One region of the Streptomyces sp. NPDC005775 genome, then DNA from elsewhere that is predicted to be linked to it. Evidence: riboswitches for the same ligand, from Rfam matches in the RefSeq annotation. Region 1 holds a riboswitch; the other holds the start of a gene.
The links. A riboswitch is a leader RNA that binds a small molecule or an ion and turns the genes downstream of it on or off. The one in region 1 is predicted to bind thiamine pyrophosphate.
Positions count from the first base shown of each region.

Region 2: it holds a riboswitch for thiamine pyrophosphate, as region 1 does, so the genes downstream of both, thiC (phosphomethylpyrimidine synthase ThiC) here and thiO (glycine oxidase ThiO) in region 1, are expected to answer to the same signal.

Region 1 covers NZ_JBIAIU010000011.1:74,943-82,758, forward strand. The annotation lists gene ACFYPA_RS24695 (deoxyribonuclease IV) at 1-526, opposite strand, end outside; gene pknB (Stk1 family PASTA domain-containing Ser/Thr kinase) at 650-2,572, opposite strand; gene ACFYPA_RS24705 (thiazole synthase) at 2,753-3,547, opposite strand; gene thiS (sulfur carrier protein ThiS) at 3,550-3,750, opposite strand; gene thiO (glycine oxidase ThiO) at 3,846-5,027, opposite strand; TPP riboswitch at 5,025-5,137, opposite strand; gene ACFYPA_RS24720 (NAD(P)/FAD-dependent oxidoreductase) at 5,351-6,532, shown strand; gene ACFYPA_RS24725 (Rv2175c family DNA-binding protein) at 6,602-6,967, shown strand; gene thiE (thiamine phosphate synthase) at 7,068-7,721, shown strand.
Region 2 covers NZ_JBIAIU010000008.1:310,476-318,291, reverse strand. The annotation lists gene ACFYPA_RS20760 (helix-turn-helix domain-containing protein) at 1-487, shown strand, start outside; gene ACFYPA_RS20755 (SsgA family sporulation/cell division regulator) at 589-1,026, shown strand; gene ACFYPA_RS20750 (YibE/F family protein) at 1,107-2,447, opposite strand; TPP riboswitch at 2,519-2,652, shown strand; gene thiC (phosphomethylpyrimidine synthase ThiC) at 2,645-4,441, shown strand; gene ACFYPA_RS20740 (hypothetical protein) at 4,702-5,526, opposite strand; gene ACFYPA_RS20735 (metallophosphoesterase) at 5,708-6,766, opposite strand; gene ACFYPA_RS20730 (LacI family DNA-binding transcriptional regulator) at 6,940-7,816, opposite strand, start outside.

The sequences.
Region 1 (7,816 bases):
GCTTCGGATGGGCGTCGAGCGCGTCGAAGTACGGTCCGAAGTCCCAGGTCCGTGAGCAGAGCGAGAACCCCTGCCCCGCGGTGGACTCCAACAGCAGGAACGGGTCGTCGTCATGCGTCAGCTCGTCCAGCAGCGGCCTCATATGGGTGCGCACCTGCGCCAGCGCCTCCTCCCGGGGCCGTCCGTTGGTCGCCGAGCCGGTGTGCACCACGACGCCCAGAGCGCCGATCTCGCGCGCCCGGCGCAGGGAGTGGCGCAGGGAGTCAACGGACCTCTCCACGGTCGCCGGCGTGTGCGAGCCGAAGTTGATCAGATAGGGCGCGTGGACGTACGCGGGTATGGACTCGGCGGCGCACTCGGTACGGAACAGGTCGTCCTGCACCGGGTTGCCGGCCGGGGTCGCCCAGCCGCGCGGATTGGCCACGAAGACCTGGACGGCCTCCGCGCCCATCTCGCGTGCGTAGGGCAGGCCGACCTTGGCGAGGCCGCCGGCCACCGGGATGTGGCCGCCGACGGGGTTGCGCATACGGATCGGTCCTGTCTGAAGTCCCGCGTCGTCCACGCGAAGCGCGGGCGCGGCGGCGGTCGGGGCATGTGTTCGGTGTGCGTGCCGGGCGTCGGGGCGCGGACTCGGGTCTCCGGACAGGACCTAGAGCCCCTTGGTCTTGATGGTGATGGTGCTGCCTTCGGGGGCCTGGTCGCCGCCGTCGACGGACTGGCTCGCGATGGTGTCGCTGAAGGAGAGGAACGGGCGGTCGACCTTGACCTCGAAGCCCGCGTCCTCGAGTTCGCCGCGGGCCTCGTCGACGTCCTTGCCGGTGACGTCCGGGACGTCGATCATCTGCGGGCCCTTGGAGACCGTGAGGGTGATGGTGTCGCCCTCCGCCGCCTCGGCTCCCTCCTCGAGCGACTGGCGGGCGATGTCGCCCTCGTCCTCCGGGGAGTTGACCCGGCCCGGCGCGACGACGACGTCCAGGCCGGCGTCCTCCAGCTCCGCCGTCGCGTCGTCGACCGACTGGCCGGTGACATCGGGGACATCGACCGGGCTGCCCTTGGAGACCACCAGCGCGACCGCGGAGTCCGGGTGACGCTCGGCGCCCGCCTCGGGGTCCGTACGCACCACCTCACCGGCGCTCACGTCGTCGCTGAACTCCTTGGTGACCATGCCGGGCACCAGGCCCCGCTTCTCCAGCTGCCGCCTGGCCCCGGCGAGTGCGACACCGTGGACATCGGGCACCGTCACGATCTCGGGACCGCGCGAGACGACGAGCGAGACCGAGCCGTTGCCCCGGATCCGGTCGCCCGACTTCGGGTCGCTGCTGATCACCTTGCCGCGGTCGACGGTGTCGCTGTAGTCCCGTCGCACGCCCTTGAGTTCGAGATCGGCCTTCGACAGCCGCTCCTTCGCCGCCTTCTCGCTCTGGCCCAGCAGCGCGGGGACCTGGGTGAACTGCCCGGAGTTGATGTACCAGACACCTCCGCCGACCCCCAGGACCAGCAGGACGGCGAGGACCACCGCGAGGACACCGCGCGGCGGCCTCCGACGGCCCGGGCCCGCGCGGCGGGCGGCCGCCCGCGCGGGCGGCTGCGGCGGCATCTCCAGCCGGCTGGTGTGGTGGGCGGTGCCCTGGCCGGGCGGCAGCACCCGCGGGATCACGCTCGTGCGGTCCTCGGCGGCGACGCGCACCTCGGCCAGGGCCTGCGGCGGCACGGCGTCCAGTTGCGCGTCGGTGAGGCCGGACCGGGCCCGGCGGGACTCGGCGAGCAGCGCGACCGCGTCGACCGGGCGGAGCTCGGGGTCGCGGGCGGCGGCGCTCGCCACCAGCGCGTCGAGTGGGGGCGCGAGGCCCGGGACGACGGCGGAGGGGGCCGGGACGTCCTCGTTGAGGTGCTGGTAGATGACCTGGGCGGGGGAGTCCCCGGTGTGCGGCTTGGCGCCCGTCAGCATCTCGTACAGCACGACACCGCACGCGTACACATCGGCGCGGGTGTCCGCGGTGCCGTGCTCGATCTGCTCGGGGGCGAGGTAGGAGACCGTCCCCAGGATGCTCCCGGTGGTGTTCGTGACCGAGCCCACGGCCCGGACCAGGCCGAAGTCGGCGACCTTGACCCGGCCGTCGTCGCCTATGAGCACGTTCTCCGGCTTCATGTCCCGGTGGACGAAGCCTGCCCGGTGCGCGGCCCCCAGCGCGGCGAGCACCGGTTCCAGGATGTCCAGCGCGGCCCGCGGCTGCAGGGCACCCCGCTCGCGCAGTACGTCGCGCAGCGTGCACCCCGCCACGTACTCCATCGCGAGGTAGACGTACTGCTCCTGGGCGCCCTGGTCGAAGACCGCGACCACGTTCGGGTGCGCGAGCCGGGCCACCGACTTGGCTTCACGGATGAAGCGCTCGACGAACGAGGCGTCGGTCGCGAGGGCCGGATGCATCACCTTGAGGGCGAGCACCCGGTCGAGCCGGGTGTCCATGGCCCGGTAGACCGTGGCCATGCCGCCCACGGCGATGCGGGCATCGACGCGGTAGCGGCCGTCGAGCAGCTGCCCGACGAGAGGGTCCTGGAGGGTCGTATCCACGGAGCCGAGTCTACGAGGCACCGCGGACACGGCCGACTGGCGGAGCGGTCCCGGCTCCGTACTGCAGCCGAGCCGTGACAGGGACATGCGATTTCGTGCCGCGGAACGGGTGGGGCGCCGGGTTCGGGAGGGGCCTCGGCAGGGACATGAGATGCACCACACGGGCCGCCCGGGAGCGGGTCAGAACGCCGGGCGCTCCGGATCCAGCACCGCCCGCCCCGCCACCGGCGACGAGGCCTCGGCGAAGTGGCGACGGGGGATCCGCCCCGCGCGGTAAGCGAGCCGCCCGGCCTCCACCGCGTGCCGCATCGCGGCGGCCATCAGCTCCGGTTCCTGCGCCCGGGTCACTGCCGACGCCAGCATCACGGCCGTGCATCCGAGCTCCATCGCCAGCGCCACGTCCGAAGCCGTCCCGGCGCCGGCGTCGAGGATCACCGGCACCCGCGCCTGTTCGACGATCAGCTGGAAGTTGTGCGGATTGCGGATGCCCAGGCCGGAGCCGATGGGGGAGCCGAGCGGCATGATCGCCGCGCACCCCACGTCCTCCAGCTTCCGGGCCAGGACCGGGTCGTCGTTCGTGTACGGCAGCACGGTGAAACCGTCGTCCACCAGCGTCTCCGCGGCGTCCAGCAGCTCGATGGGGTCGGGCAGCAGGGTGCGCTCGTCCGCCACCACCTCCAGCTTGACCCAGTCGGTGCCGAGCGCCTCGCGGGCCAGCCGGGCGGTGAGCACGGCCTCGCCCGCCGTGAAGCAGCCGGCCGTGTTCGGCAGCACACGGATGGAGAGCCGCTCCAGCACGGAGAGCACGGAGCCGTGCACGGTCGGGTCGAGGCGGCGCATCGCCACGGTGGTCAGCTCGGTGCCGGACGCGGTCAGGGACCGCTCCAGCACGTCCAGGCTGGGTGCGCCGCCGGTCCCCATGATCAGCCGGGAACCGAGGACGGTGCCGCCGAGCGAGAAGACGTCGTCGGACATGGTCAGCCTCCCTGGACCGCGGTGAGGACCTCGACCCGGTCGCCGTCGGTGAGGGTGGCCGCGGGCCACTGGCCACGCGGGACGACGCTCTCGTTCAGGGCGGCCGCGACGCCGGAGGGCGCATGCGTCATGGAGGCGACCAGGGTCTGCAGAGAGGTCCCGGGCACCACGGCGACGGCCTCGCCGTTCACGGAGACGTTCACGGAGACGTTCGCGGAGACGTTCGCGGAGACGTTCACAGGGTCGTTGTTCGCGGACGGGGACGCGGACGCGGCCGCGGGGGCGGGTACGGGCTCGGTCATGCGGGCTGCTCCTGTCGTACGGGGGCGGCGGTGGGGGAGAAACGGCCGGGGGAGAAGGGGCGGGCCACCTCGGGCAGCTCGCCGTCGGCCAGCAGCTGTGCCATGGCGTCCCCGGTGACGGGGGTGAGGAGTACCCCGTTGCGGTGGTGCCCGGTGGCGAGGTGGAGGCCGGGCAGGGCGGTGCGGCCGAGCAGCGGGGCGTTGTCGGGGGAGGCGGGGCGCAGGCCGGCGACGGTTTCGGTGAGCGGCAGCTCGGTGATGCCCGGCACCAGCTCGTGCGCGTCGCGCAGCAGCTCGTACACGCCGCCCGCCGTGACGGTGGTGTCCCAGCCCATCTCCTCGCTGGTGGCGCCGATGACCAGCTCGCCGTTCTCGCGCGGTACGAGATAGACGTGGCTGCCCCGGACCACGGCCCGGACGGTGCGGGAGAGGAAGGGGGCGTACGCGGGAGGCACGGTCAGCCGCAGCACCTGGCCCTTCACCGGGCGGACCGGAGGTACGACGTGCTCCGGCACCCCCGCGAGCCGGCCGCTGAGGCTGCCCGCCGCGAGCACGACCTGATCGGCCGCCGCCCGCGTCCCGTCGGCCAGCACGGCTCCGGTGGCGCGGCCGTTCGTGACCGCGAGCCGTTCGGCCCGTTGGCGGTGGAAGGCGACCCCGGCCCGCTCGCACGCCGTCAGGAGGGCGGAGGCCAGCCGCCTCGGGTCGACCTGATGGTCGCCGTCGACCCGCAGACCCCCGCGTACGCCCGGGGCGAGCATCGGCTCCAGGCGGCGGCACTCACGGCCGGTCAGCCACTCCGACTCCAGCCCCGAGCGGCGCTGCAGGGCGTGGAGTTCCCGCAGATGGGCCCGGTCGTCGGCGTCGAGAGCGACGGCCAGGGTGCCGCAGGCGCGGAAGCCGATGTCCTGCCCGCTCGCCGCCTCCAGCTCGGCCGCGAACGCCGGATAGCGGGCGGCGGACGCGACGTTGAGGCCGAGCAGCATCTCCTCGCCGTAGTGCAGTTCGGTGACGGCGGCCAGCATTCCGGCCGCGACCTGGGCGGCGCCGCCGCCCGGTGCGGGATCGACGACCGCGGTGGCCAGGCCGCGCCGGGCGGCCCGCCAGGCGGTGACCAGGCCGATGATGCCGCCCCCGATGACGAGGACGTCGGACCCGTTCGCAGGGTGCGTACGCATGGGCGTCCAGCCCCTCCCTTCGCCGGCATGACCCGGATCAGGTTCGTACGGTCGGAGGCCGTCCAGCCTCCCTCTCAGCCCGGTGCGTCCGGGCTCCCGCGAGTGATGTGCACGGCCACCCTAAACCGTTGCCCCGCGACCCCGGCAAGGGAGCCGACGGTGCGGTGGACACGGGCAGGGGTGCGGCGATCCGGTCACCGTGAGCGGGGCACCGGCTACCTGACGGTGTGTCAGGTGCTTAAGGTGGACGGGTGGACGAGCAGAGCGGACAGCAGCAGACAGAAGCACGGCAGGGCACTCGCGTCGTGATCGCCGGAGCGGGCATGGCGGGCGTGCAGACCGCCGTGGCCCTGCGCGAACGGGGCTGCACCGGCCCCGTCACGCTGATCGGCGCCGAACCGCATCAGCCGTACGACCGGCCGCCGCTGTCGAAGGCGGTCCTCCTCGGGAAGGCCGAGGACTCGGCCTTCGACATCGACTTCGAGGCGCTGGAGATCGCCCTGCGGCTCGGCCTCGACGTGACCGCGCTGCGCGCGGCGGACCACGAACTGGACACCCCGGAGGGGCCCGTCCCCTACGACGTCCTGGTCGTCGCCACCGGGGCCGAGCCCCTGGTGCTGCCCGGCTCCGAGGGCGTCCCGGGAGTCCACCTCCTGCGCACACTGGACGACGCCGCCCGGCTGAGGCCGGTCCTCGAACGCCGGCACGACGTCGTGGTCGTCGGCGCGGGCTGGATCGGCGCCGAGTTCGCCACCGCCGCCCGGGCGGCCGGCTGCGCGGTCACCGTCGTCGAGGCCGCCGACCACCCGCTCGCCGGCGCGCTGCCCGCCGAGGTCGCCGCCCCCATGGCCGGCTGGTACGCCGAGAGCGGCGCCGTACTCCTCACCGGCGCGCGCGTCGACAGCATCGCGCCCGGCCGCGTGGTCCTGGCCGACGGCCGCACGGTCCCGGCGGACGCGGTCGTCGTCGGCATCGGCGCCCGGCCCGCGACCGGATGGCTCGCCGGTTCGGGCATCGAGCTCGGGCCGGACGGATCGGTGACCGCCGACGCGTCACTGCACACCTCGCTCCCCGATGTGTACGCGGTCGGGGACTGCGCCTCCTTCCCCTCGGCCCGGTACGGCGAGCGGCTGCTCGTCCACCACTGGGACAACGCCCTCCAGGGCCCCCGGACGGTCGCCGCAGCCGTCGCCGCCTCTGATTCCGTGGGCGACGGGCCGCCCCCGGTCTACGACCCCGTGCCGTACTTCTGGTCCGAGCAGTTCGGCCGCTTCGTCCAGTACGCGGGCCACCACACGCGGGCCGACACGCTGGTGTGGCGCGGCGATCCGGCCGAGCCGTCGTGGACGGTGTGCTGGCTGCGGGCCGGCGCGCTCGTCGCCGTACTGGCGGTCGGCCGTCCGCGCGATCTGGCGCAGGGGCGCAAACTCGTCGAATCGGGGGCGGAACTCGCGCCGGAGCGGGTCGCCGACCCCGCCGTTCCCCTGAAATCGGCCACGCTCTGACGGGCCGACCGGCCCCCGTACGGGCGGCCCGGGTACCGACTGTCGGTCCGGGATGGCACGCTTGTCCCCGTGACCGAGATTGACGCAAAGATCGATGCTCTCGTCCCTGCCTGGCTCCACCTCCCCGACATCGCCGAAATGTTCGATGTCCAGGTGACGCGTGTACGCCAGCTGGTCAAGGAGGGCCAGCTCATCGCCGTACGGCGTGGTGAGAACCGGGCGCTCCAGGTGCCTGCCGCCTTCATCGACGGCGACAAGGTGGTCAAGGGCCTTTCGGGGACCCTGACGCTCCTGAGGGACGACGGCTACTCCGACGCGGAGATGCTGGAATGGCTCTTCACCCCCGACCCGAGCCTGCCGGGCACGCCCGCGCAGGCGCTGAGTGAGAATCGTGGCACGGAGGTGAAGCGCCGCGCCCAGGCGCTCGCCGTCTGAACCACAGCCGCACAGGGGACGCGGGCCGCTCGGTGCGGTCCGCGTCCGCGCGGCACCGCACCGAACCACCGTCATCGTCGTCCCCGGGGGGAACCGCACCATGTCCACGCCTCGCGCGCTGCTGTCCGACGCCCGGCTCTACCTGTGCACGGACGCCCGCCGGCGCCAGGGCGACCTTCCCGAGTTCCTCGACGCGGTCCTGACCAGCGGCGTCGACATCATTCAGCTGCGCGACAAGGGCATGGAGGCGGCCGAGGAACTCGAACACCTCGCGCTCTTCGCCGACGCCTGCAAGCGCCACGGCAAACTCCTCGCGGTCAACGACCGGGCCGATGTCGCCCACGCCATCGGTTCCGACGTGCTGCACCTGGGCCAGGGCGACCTGCCGGTCCCGGCCGCCCGCGCGATCATCGGCCAGGACGTGGTCATCGGCCGCTCGACCCACGCCGGGTCCGAGGTCGACGCGGCCGTCGCCGAGCCCGGCGTCGACTACTTCTGCACCGGCCCCTGCTGGCCCACCCCGACCAAGCCCGGCCGCCACGCCCCCGGCCTGGACCTCGTCCGCTACGCCGCCTCGCTCGCCCCCGCCCGCCCCTGGTTCGCCATCGGCGGGATCGACGCCGGCAACCTCGACGAGGTGCTGGACGCCGGAGCGCGCCGGGTCGTCGTCGTGCGGGCCGTCACCGAGGCGTCCGATCCGGCGTCGGCCGCCGCCGAACTGGCCGGAAGGATCCGGGACCGCGCGCAGGCGTGAACCGGACGTGCGACCGAGGTCGGTTCGAGACAGAAGTGTCCGAAGCGTGGACAAAGATCGGGCAATCGAGCCAAATCGCCCCAGTTCGGTTGGGG
Region 2 (7,816 bases), on a different contig from region 1:
GGGGCGGTGGCGGGACATCATCGGCGCCCCGGTGTACTGCGCCGTCTACCGCGACGGTGAGATCGAACTCGTCGCGGTCGCGGACACCCCGGCGGCTCCGGCGGTGGAGGAGTGGGCGGCCTTCGGCGAGACGGGGCACGCCCACGCGATCGGCCAGTGTCTGCTGAGCCAGCTCGACGAGCAGGCCCGCGAGGACCACCTGGACCGGCATCCGGTGCGCCCGCTGACCCGCTACTCCGTGCGCGACCGTCCGGCACTCCTTGAGCGGCTGCGGTCGATCGAGCGTATGGAACCTGTCATCGAACGACAGGAGTACGCCCTCGGCACGGTCTGCGCGGCCATTCCGATCACGGCCGGATTCACGGCAGCCGCGATGGCCATTTCGGTCCCCCTCGACCAGGAAGAACGGTTGCTCCCCGCAGTCGAACGACTACGTGGCGAAGTGGCCAGCCTCTTGCGTTCGTTCGTGTTCTCTATCAGTATCTGAAAAATCACTCCTTGTGATCTGCTATCGCGTGCACCACGATGGCGTCAATAGGGCCATGGGGGATCATTCCTGGCCAGATTCATCTACTGCGGGGTTGAACGATGCGCGAGTCGGTTCAAGCTGAGGTCATGATGAGCTTCCTCGTCTCCGAGGAGCTCTCTTTCCGTATCCCGGTGGAGCTCCGGTACGAAGTGTGCGATCCGTACGCGATCCGGATGACCTTCCATCTGCCCGGCGACGCCCCCGTCACCTGGGCTTTCGGCCGCGAGCTGCTGCTCGACGGCCTCAACAGCCCCAGTGGTGACGGCGATGTACACATCGGGCCGACCGAGCCCGAAGGGCTGTCCGATGTCCACATCAGGCTCCAGGTGGGGGCCGACCGAGCCCTCTTCAGGGCCGGTACGGCACCTCTCGTGGCATTTCTCGACCGGACGGACAAACTCGTGCCGCTCGGGCAGGAGTGCACGCTGGGTGACTTCGAGGGCAATCTGGAAGAGGCACTGGGGCGGATTCTGGCCGAGGAACAGAACGCCGGCTGACGAAGCCCGTGCCCTTGGCCTGCCTGCCGGTCGAACAGCACACCTGCCGAACGGGTGAATCGCTCTCCGTGTTCGGGCACTCAGGACCTCGCCCGACGACGGCGTCCCCTGCCGCTCCGTACGGGAGGCGGAGGTCCTGCGTCCACGCCGGAACCGGCGCGGTCCGCGGAGACAACCAGCGCCGCGAGCGCGGTGGTCACCGGGACCGAGGCGACCAGCCCGATCGAGCCGATCAGTGTGCGCACGATCTCCTCCGCCACCAGTTCGCTGTTGGCCACCGTCCCCACGCCGCTCTGGGCGACCGAGAACAGCAGCAGCAACGGAAGCGCCGCGCCCGCGTAGGCGAGCACCAGGGTGTTGACCACCGAGGCGATGTGGTCGCGTCCGATCCTGATCCCTGCCCGGTAGAGCTTCTTCGCACTCATCGTCGGGTCCGCCTGGTGCAGTTCCCAGACCGCCGAGGTCTGGGTGACCGTCACGTCGTCGAGCACTCCCAGCGAACCGATGATGACGCCGGCCAGCAGCAGCCCGCTCATGTCGATGTGCGGATACAGGCCGTGGATGAGACCGGTGTTGTCATCGGTGTTCCCGCTCAGGCTCGCCCAGCCGATGAAGAGCGAGCCGAGCAGTCCGATGAGCAGCAGTGAGATCAGGGTGCCGATGACGGCGACCGAGGTGCGGGCCGTCAGCCCGTGGCAGATGTAGAGCGCGATCAGCATGATCGCGCTCGCTCCGACGACCGCCACGACCAGCGGGTTGGAGCCCTGCAGGATGGCCGGAAGGATGAAGAGGGTCAGCACGGCGAACGACAGGGCGAGCGCCACCAGGGCCATCACCCCGCGCATTCGGCCCACGGCGACCACCACCAGCGCGAAGATCCCCGCCAGCAGCATCAACGGGAACTTCCGGTTCACATCGGTGACGGAGTACTGGAGGTCATGGGGTGCGTCCGGGGCGTACGCGACCACCACCCCCTGACCGTCCCGCAGCTGCCGGGGTGCGTCGGGCTGGACGACCTCGACGAACTTCCGGCCGTCGTCCTTCCCGCTCGTGATCTCGACGGTCGCCTTCTTGCAGAGGGCGGCCCCGTCGTCGCCCTCGGCCTGGTCGCCGGTGGGCGGGGCGTTCTCGCCGCTGACGGGCAGCTGCGAGGCGTTCACGTCCTTGCAGTCGACCTTGTCGATGTTCACCACCTTGCCCTGTTGGGTCTGCCGGTCGAAGCCGACGCCGGTGCGCTCGTGCGCCGGCGCACCACCGGGCCAGAGGACCACGAGCCCGACGACTACCGCCGCCGCGAACGGGATCAGCACGGCGGCGATCACCTTGCGCAGATGACCGGAGACGGGAGCGGCGGGGCCGTGGCTGTGGGAGTGCGTGTGCTGATGGCCCTGCGGTTCGGGGTCGCTATGAGGGGACGTCACCGGCAGATCATCGCAAGAAGACAAGGGGCCCTCTGTTCAGCTCGCCAACAAGGGCGCTAGCGTGGTGGCACCTTTGCACACGCGGGAGCTCGGAGCACCGGGCTGAGAGGGCGCTGATCTCCGTACGTCCGTACGGGACAGGCTGCGCCGACCGCCGAACCTGTTACCGGGTAATGCCGGCGTAGGGAGTAGGTCTCATGACCACATCGGATGCACGCACGCCTGCCTCGAACCAGAACGACGAGGCCGGGAAGTCCATCGGCTGGCACAAGGGTTACGTCCAGGGCTCACGCCCGGACCTCCGGGTGCCGGTTCGTCAGGTGCACCTCACCAACGGCAAGGACGTGACGCTGTACGACACGTCGGGGCCGTACACCGATCCCACCACCGAGACCGATGTCCGCCGGGGACTGGCGCCCCTGCGGGAGCACTGGATCATCGCCCGCGGTGACACCGAGGAGTACACGGGGCGTCCCGGACGGCCCGAGGACGACGGGCTCAAGCACACCTCACCGCGCGGTGGGCTGCGCAATCTGGACGCGGTCTTCCCCGGCCGCCCCCGGCAGCCGCGGCGCAGCCGGGACGGCCGTCCCGTCACCCAGCTCGCGTACGCCCGCCGGGGCGAAATCACCCCGGAGATGGAGTACGTCGCGATCCGGGAGAACGTCGGGCCCGAGGTGGTGCGCGAGGAGATCGCCGCCGGCCGGGCCGTGCTGCCGGTCAACGTCAACCACCCGGAGATCGAGCCGATGATCATCGGCAAGCGGTTCCTGGTGAAGGTGAACGCGAACATCGGCAACTCCGCGGTCTCGTCCTCCATCGAGGAGGAGGTGGACAAGATGACCTGGGCGACCAAGTGGGGCGCCGACACCGTCATGGATCTGTCCACCGGCCGCAACATCCACACCACCCGTGAGTGGGTTCTTCGCAACTCCCCCGTCCCGATCGGCACCGTGCCGCTCTACCAGGCCCTGGAGAAGGTCGACGGCAGGGCGGAGGAGCTGACCTGGGAGGTCTACAAGGACACCGTGATCGAGCAGGCCGAGCAGGGCGTCGACTACATGACGGTGCACGCCGGCGTGCGCCTGCCGTACGTGCCGCTGACGGCCCGGCGCAAGACCGGCATCGTCTCCCGGGGCGGCTCGATCATGGCGGCGTGGTGTCTCGCGCACCACAAGGAGTCTTTCCTCTACGAGCACTTCGAGGAGCTCTGCGAGATCCTCGCCTCGTACGACGTGACGTACTCCCTGGGCGACGGGCTGCGGCCCGGGTCGATCGCGGACGCCAACGACGAGGCCCAGTTCGCGGAGCTGCGTACGCTCGGCGAACTGAACACGGTCGCCAAGCGGTTCGGGGTCCAGACCATGATCGAGGGGCCGGGCCACGTCCCGATGCACAAGATCAAGGAGAACATCGACCTCCAGCAGGAGATCTGCGAGGAGGCGCCGTTCTACACGCTCGGCCCGCTGACGACGGATGTGGCGCCGGCGTACGACCACATCACCTCGGGCATCGGCGCCGCGATGATCGCCTGGTGGGGTACGGCGATGCTCTGCTACGTGACGCCCAAGGAGCACCTCGGTCTGCCCAACCGGGACGACGTGAAGACCGGGGTCATCACCTACAAGATCGCGGCCCATGCGGCGGACCTCGCCAAGGGGCACCCGGGGGCGCAGGACTGGGACGACGCGTTGTCGGACGCCCGGTTCGAGTTCCGCTGGGAGGACCAGTTCAATCTGGCCCTCGACCCGGACACCGCGCGGGAGTTCCACGATGAGACGCTGCCGGCCGAGCCGGCGAAGACGGCGCACTTCTGCTCGATGTGCGGGCCGAAGTTCTGCTCGATGAAGATCTCTCAGACCATCGCATCGAAGTACGGCTCTCAGATGGGTCTGAGCAGCGACGACGTCGAGGCGGGTATGAAGGCGAAGTCCGAGGAGTTCGCGGCATCGGGGAACCGGGTGTACCTGCCGCTCGCGGAGACGGCCGACTGACCTGCCCGCTTCAGCGGAGGGGGGCCCGCCAGGCCACCAGTCCTGGCCGGTCCGCCTCCGCGAAACCCGCCGCGAACGGCTTGTCGCCGTCATCCGGCAGCAGGTGGACGCTGCACTCCGTCACGCTGTCGCCCGGCGGGAGGGTCCGCCGGAGGACTGACGCATCGTAGGACGCCACAGCCGAGGCGGGGCGGCGGGGGTGTGGGGAGGGGGGTGAGGCGGGGTGGGCTTGGGGCGTGAGGATTGCGTGCCCGCCGCGGTCACTCCAGCTCGTGTTCCGGGCCGCCGAAGTCGGGGCTGGTGAAGTCCGGGCTGGTGAACGTCGGCCGGGGCGCGGCAGCCGGGCCGTCGTCGGGGCTGGAGAAGTCCGGCCTGCTGTAGCCGATCTTCGGGATGCGGTTGGCCGAGCGGTGCGGGATGCGCGCGGCCGGTGCGGCCCCGGGGTCGGCGAGGGCGTCCCGCAGGAACGGCAGGATGCCGCGTTCCAGCAGGGCGTGCCGCCAGGCCTCCCTGGCGCGTGCCGCGTCCTCCGGCAGTTCCTCGCCCTGCTCCTCGGCGGGCACCGAGGTCGAGCCGTTGCGCAGAGCGGTGATGAGGAGGCCGACCGCGGCGACGAGCATGGCGGCCGCCGTGGCCGCAACGAAGAACCAGCCCGCGCCGACCATGGTGCGTGCGAACGCCGGGGGCGGGTCGAGGGCCTTCAGGACGTAGCCGATGAGCAGGAAGATCACCGCGGCTGTGCCTGCCAGCACCGGCGCCAGGGTGGTGATGACGACTCCTACGCCGGCGCCCGACTGGCGGGGGCCGTGCGGGCCGGCGTCCTGGGCTCCGTCCTCGTCCGGTCCGGCGGCCGCGGCGCGGACCTCCTCGCGGGCTTTCACGTAGTGCTCGTACTCGGTGGCGGCCGCGGCGGTGATCAGCGCGGTGGCCGCCATCGCCATCGTGCGCAGCTGCACCGGATTGAGGCGTTCACCGACAGCGGCCAGATCCGGTCGTTCATGGGCGTGACGCAGTGCGTCGTCGAGGATCCGCTCGTACTCGGGCCGGTCCTCGGCCAGCAGGTGCGGAGCGCTGTTCATGTGCATCCCCCGATGCTCCGTAGGGCCTTTGCGCCCGCGCGAACCGGGCAGTCGGGCGGAAACGGAGGAGAGCCTGCTACTGATACGCCGATGGTAGAGCGCCCACGGCACGGGGTGACAGGGGGTTTCCGTAAATAGGCCCAGTGGTCGCCGTATTCAGGTCGGGATGCGTCTTCCCCGGAGAACGTCAGTCATGCAGGGGCAGTTGCACGACCAGTAGCTTTCCGGCCATGGTCACTCCGCCGTCCATGGCGATGGCGAGCCCGCCCGCGTACACGTGCGGACCGTCCACCAGCGGAGCCGACCGGTCCTCGCCGTCCTCGGAGCCGACCTCGCCGAGGAGGTAGGGAATGGGGCTGTGACCATGGACGACGCGTCTGCCGCCGTAGGCCGCCATGAGCTCCTGCACCGCTTGCGGACCCGATTCGTCGCGGAAGGCGAACCGCTTGGTCAGCTTGCGGAAGAGGTCCCAGCATTCATCGGCGTCGTTCCGCGTGAGAATGGCGTGCACCGTGTCGTTGACGTCCTCGATGGTGGAGCCGTAATCGAGGTACGCCGTCGTGTCCGAGTGCATCAGGAGGTGCTCGTCCTCCTCGACGACGGCGTCGAGCCGGGACATCCACTGGAGGTGGACGTCCTGGAGCCGCTCCATGTCGGTCTTCTGGCCGCCGTTGAGCAGCCAGGCGGCCTGGAAGGTGGCCGTTCCGGCGCCGGAGTTGACGGGGGTGTCGCCGAACCGCTTGGCGCCGATGAGCAGCAGTTCGTGGTTGCCCATCAGTGCCTTGCAGTAGCCGCCGGCGGCCGCGGCCTCGGCGGAGAGCCGCATCACGAGGTCGATGACACCGATTCCGTCGGGGCCCCGGTCGGTGAAGTCGCCGAGGAACCAGAGTCGCGCGTTGCCCGCGGACCAGTTGCCCTCGGAGTCGATCAGCTCCTGTTCGGCGAGGGCGGCGACGAGCTCGTCCAGATAGCCGTGGACGTCACCCACCACGTACAGCGGTCCGAGCCCCGGCTCCTGGGCCGGGTGCGGGTCGGGCACCGCCCGTACCCGGACGGTGTCCTCGCGGCTGATCACGGGGAGGTCCCGCGCGGTGGGGGTGTACCCCTCCGGTGGCTCGCCGCCCGGGAAGGCGCTGCCCGGGTGCGGTGGAGCGGGAGGCGCAGGGGACTGCGCATAGGGCGGTACGCGGAAGTCGCGCAACGTCGCCGTCCGCACCACGGGTTCCTGACCGGCCCCCTGTGTCATCGACCCCTCCACCACCGTCGCGCCGCCGTACACCTGACGGGCCCTGCTGGTCGGGGTGGTCCGCGGTGTCGTGCGCCCATCATAGGAATGAGGATCGTGCTCTGTGACGCACCAGGGGTGGTGAATCCGCGCGCATGCCAGGTTCATCGGTCGATTGGTCCCAATTGGCCTGATCAATCCCCTGTCGGGGAGCGCGGTGCGCTGACCGTGGTGCGTGGCGGACGGCGTTGCGAGGAGGTCCGGACGATGAGTTCCGTCGGTATGACCTGTTCCACCGGTCCGTCCTGATCGACGCCTTCGATGGCGTCGATGAGCAGCTGGACGACCGCCGTGCCGATGCGGCGCGGTTTGAGCGAGAGCGTGGTGATGGGCGGCTCGGTCGTCGCGTACACGGTGGACTCGCTGCAGCAGACCAGCAGCAGGTCCTCCGGGACGCGCAGGCCGTACCGGCGGGCGGCCGCGAGCAGATCGGTGCCGTTCGGGTCGAAGAGGCCGTAGACGGCGTCCGGGCGGTCCGGACGGGCCAGCAGCCGGTCGGCCGCCACCGCGCCCGCGCACGGGTCGTGGGCGGGGTACGACTCGTACACCGGGTCCTGGCCGACACGCTCGCACCAGTGGAGGTACGCGGTGGTCGAGAGCCGGGTGTACGTGTCGGTGGTGGTGCCGGTGAGGAGTCCGATGCGGCGCGCCCCGGCCGCGGCGAGGTGGTCCAGGAGGTCGAGGACGGCGGCCCGGTGGTCGTTGTCCACCCAGGCGGTGACCGGAAGGGTGCCGGCCGGACGGCCGTCGGAGACGACGGGAAGTCCCTGGCGTACGAGTTCGGTGACGACCGGATCCTGGTCGGAGGGGTCGATGACGACGGTGCCGTCGAGCGCGACGTTCGACCAGACGTCGTGCCGTGAGGTGGCGGGGAGGATGACGAGGGCGTAGCCGCGGGCGAGTGCGGCGGAGGTGGCGGCTCGGGCCATCTCGGCGAAGTACGCGAATTCGGTGAAGGTGAAGGGTTCGTCCCCGTAGGTCGTCACGGTGAGGCCGATGAGGCCCGACTTG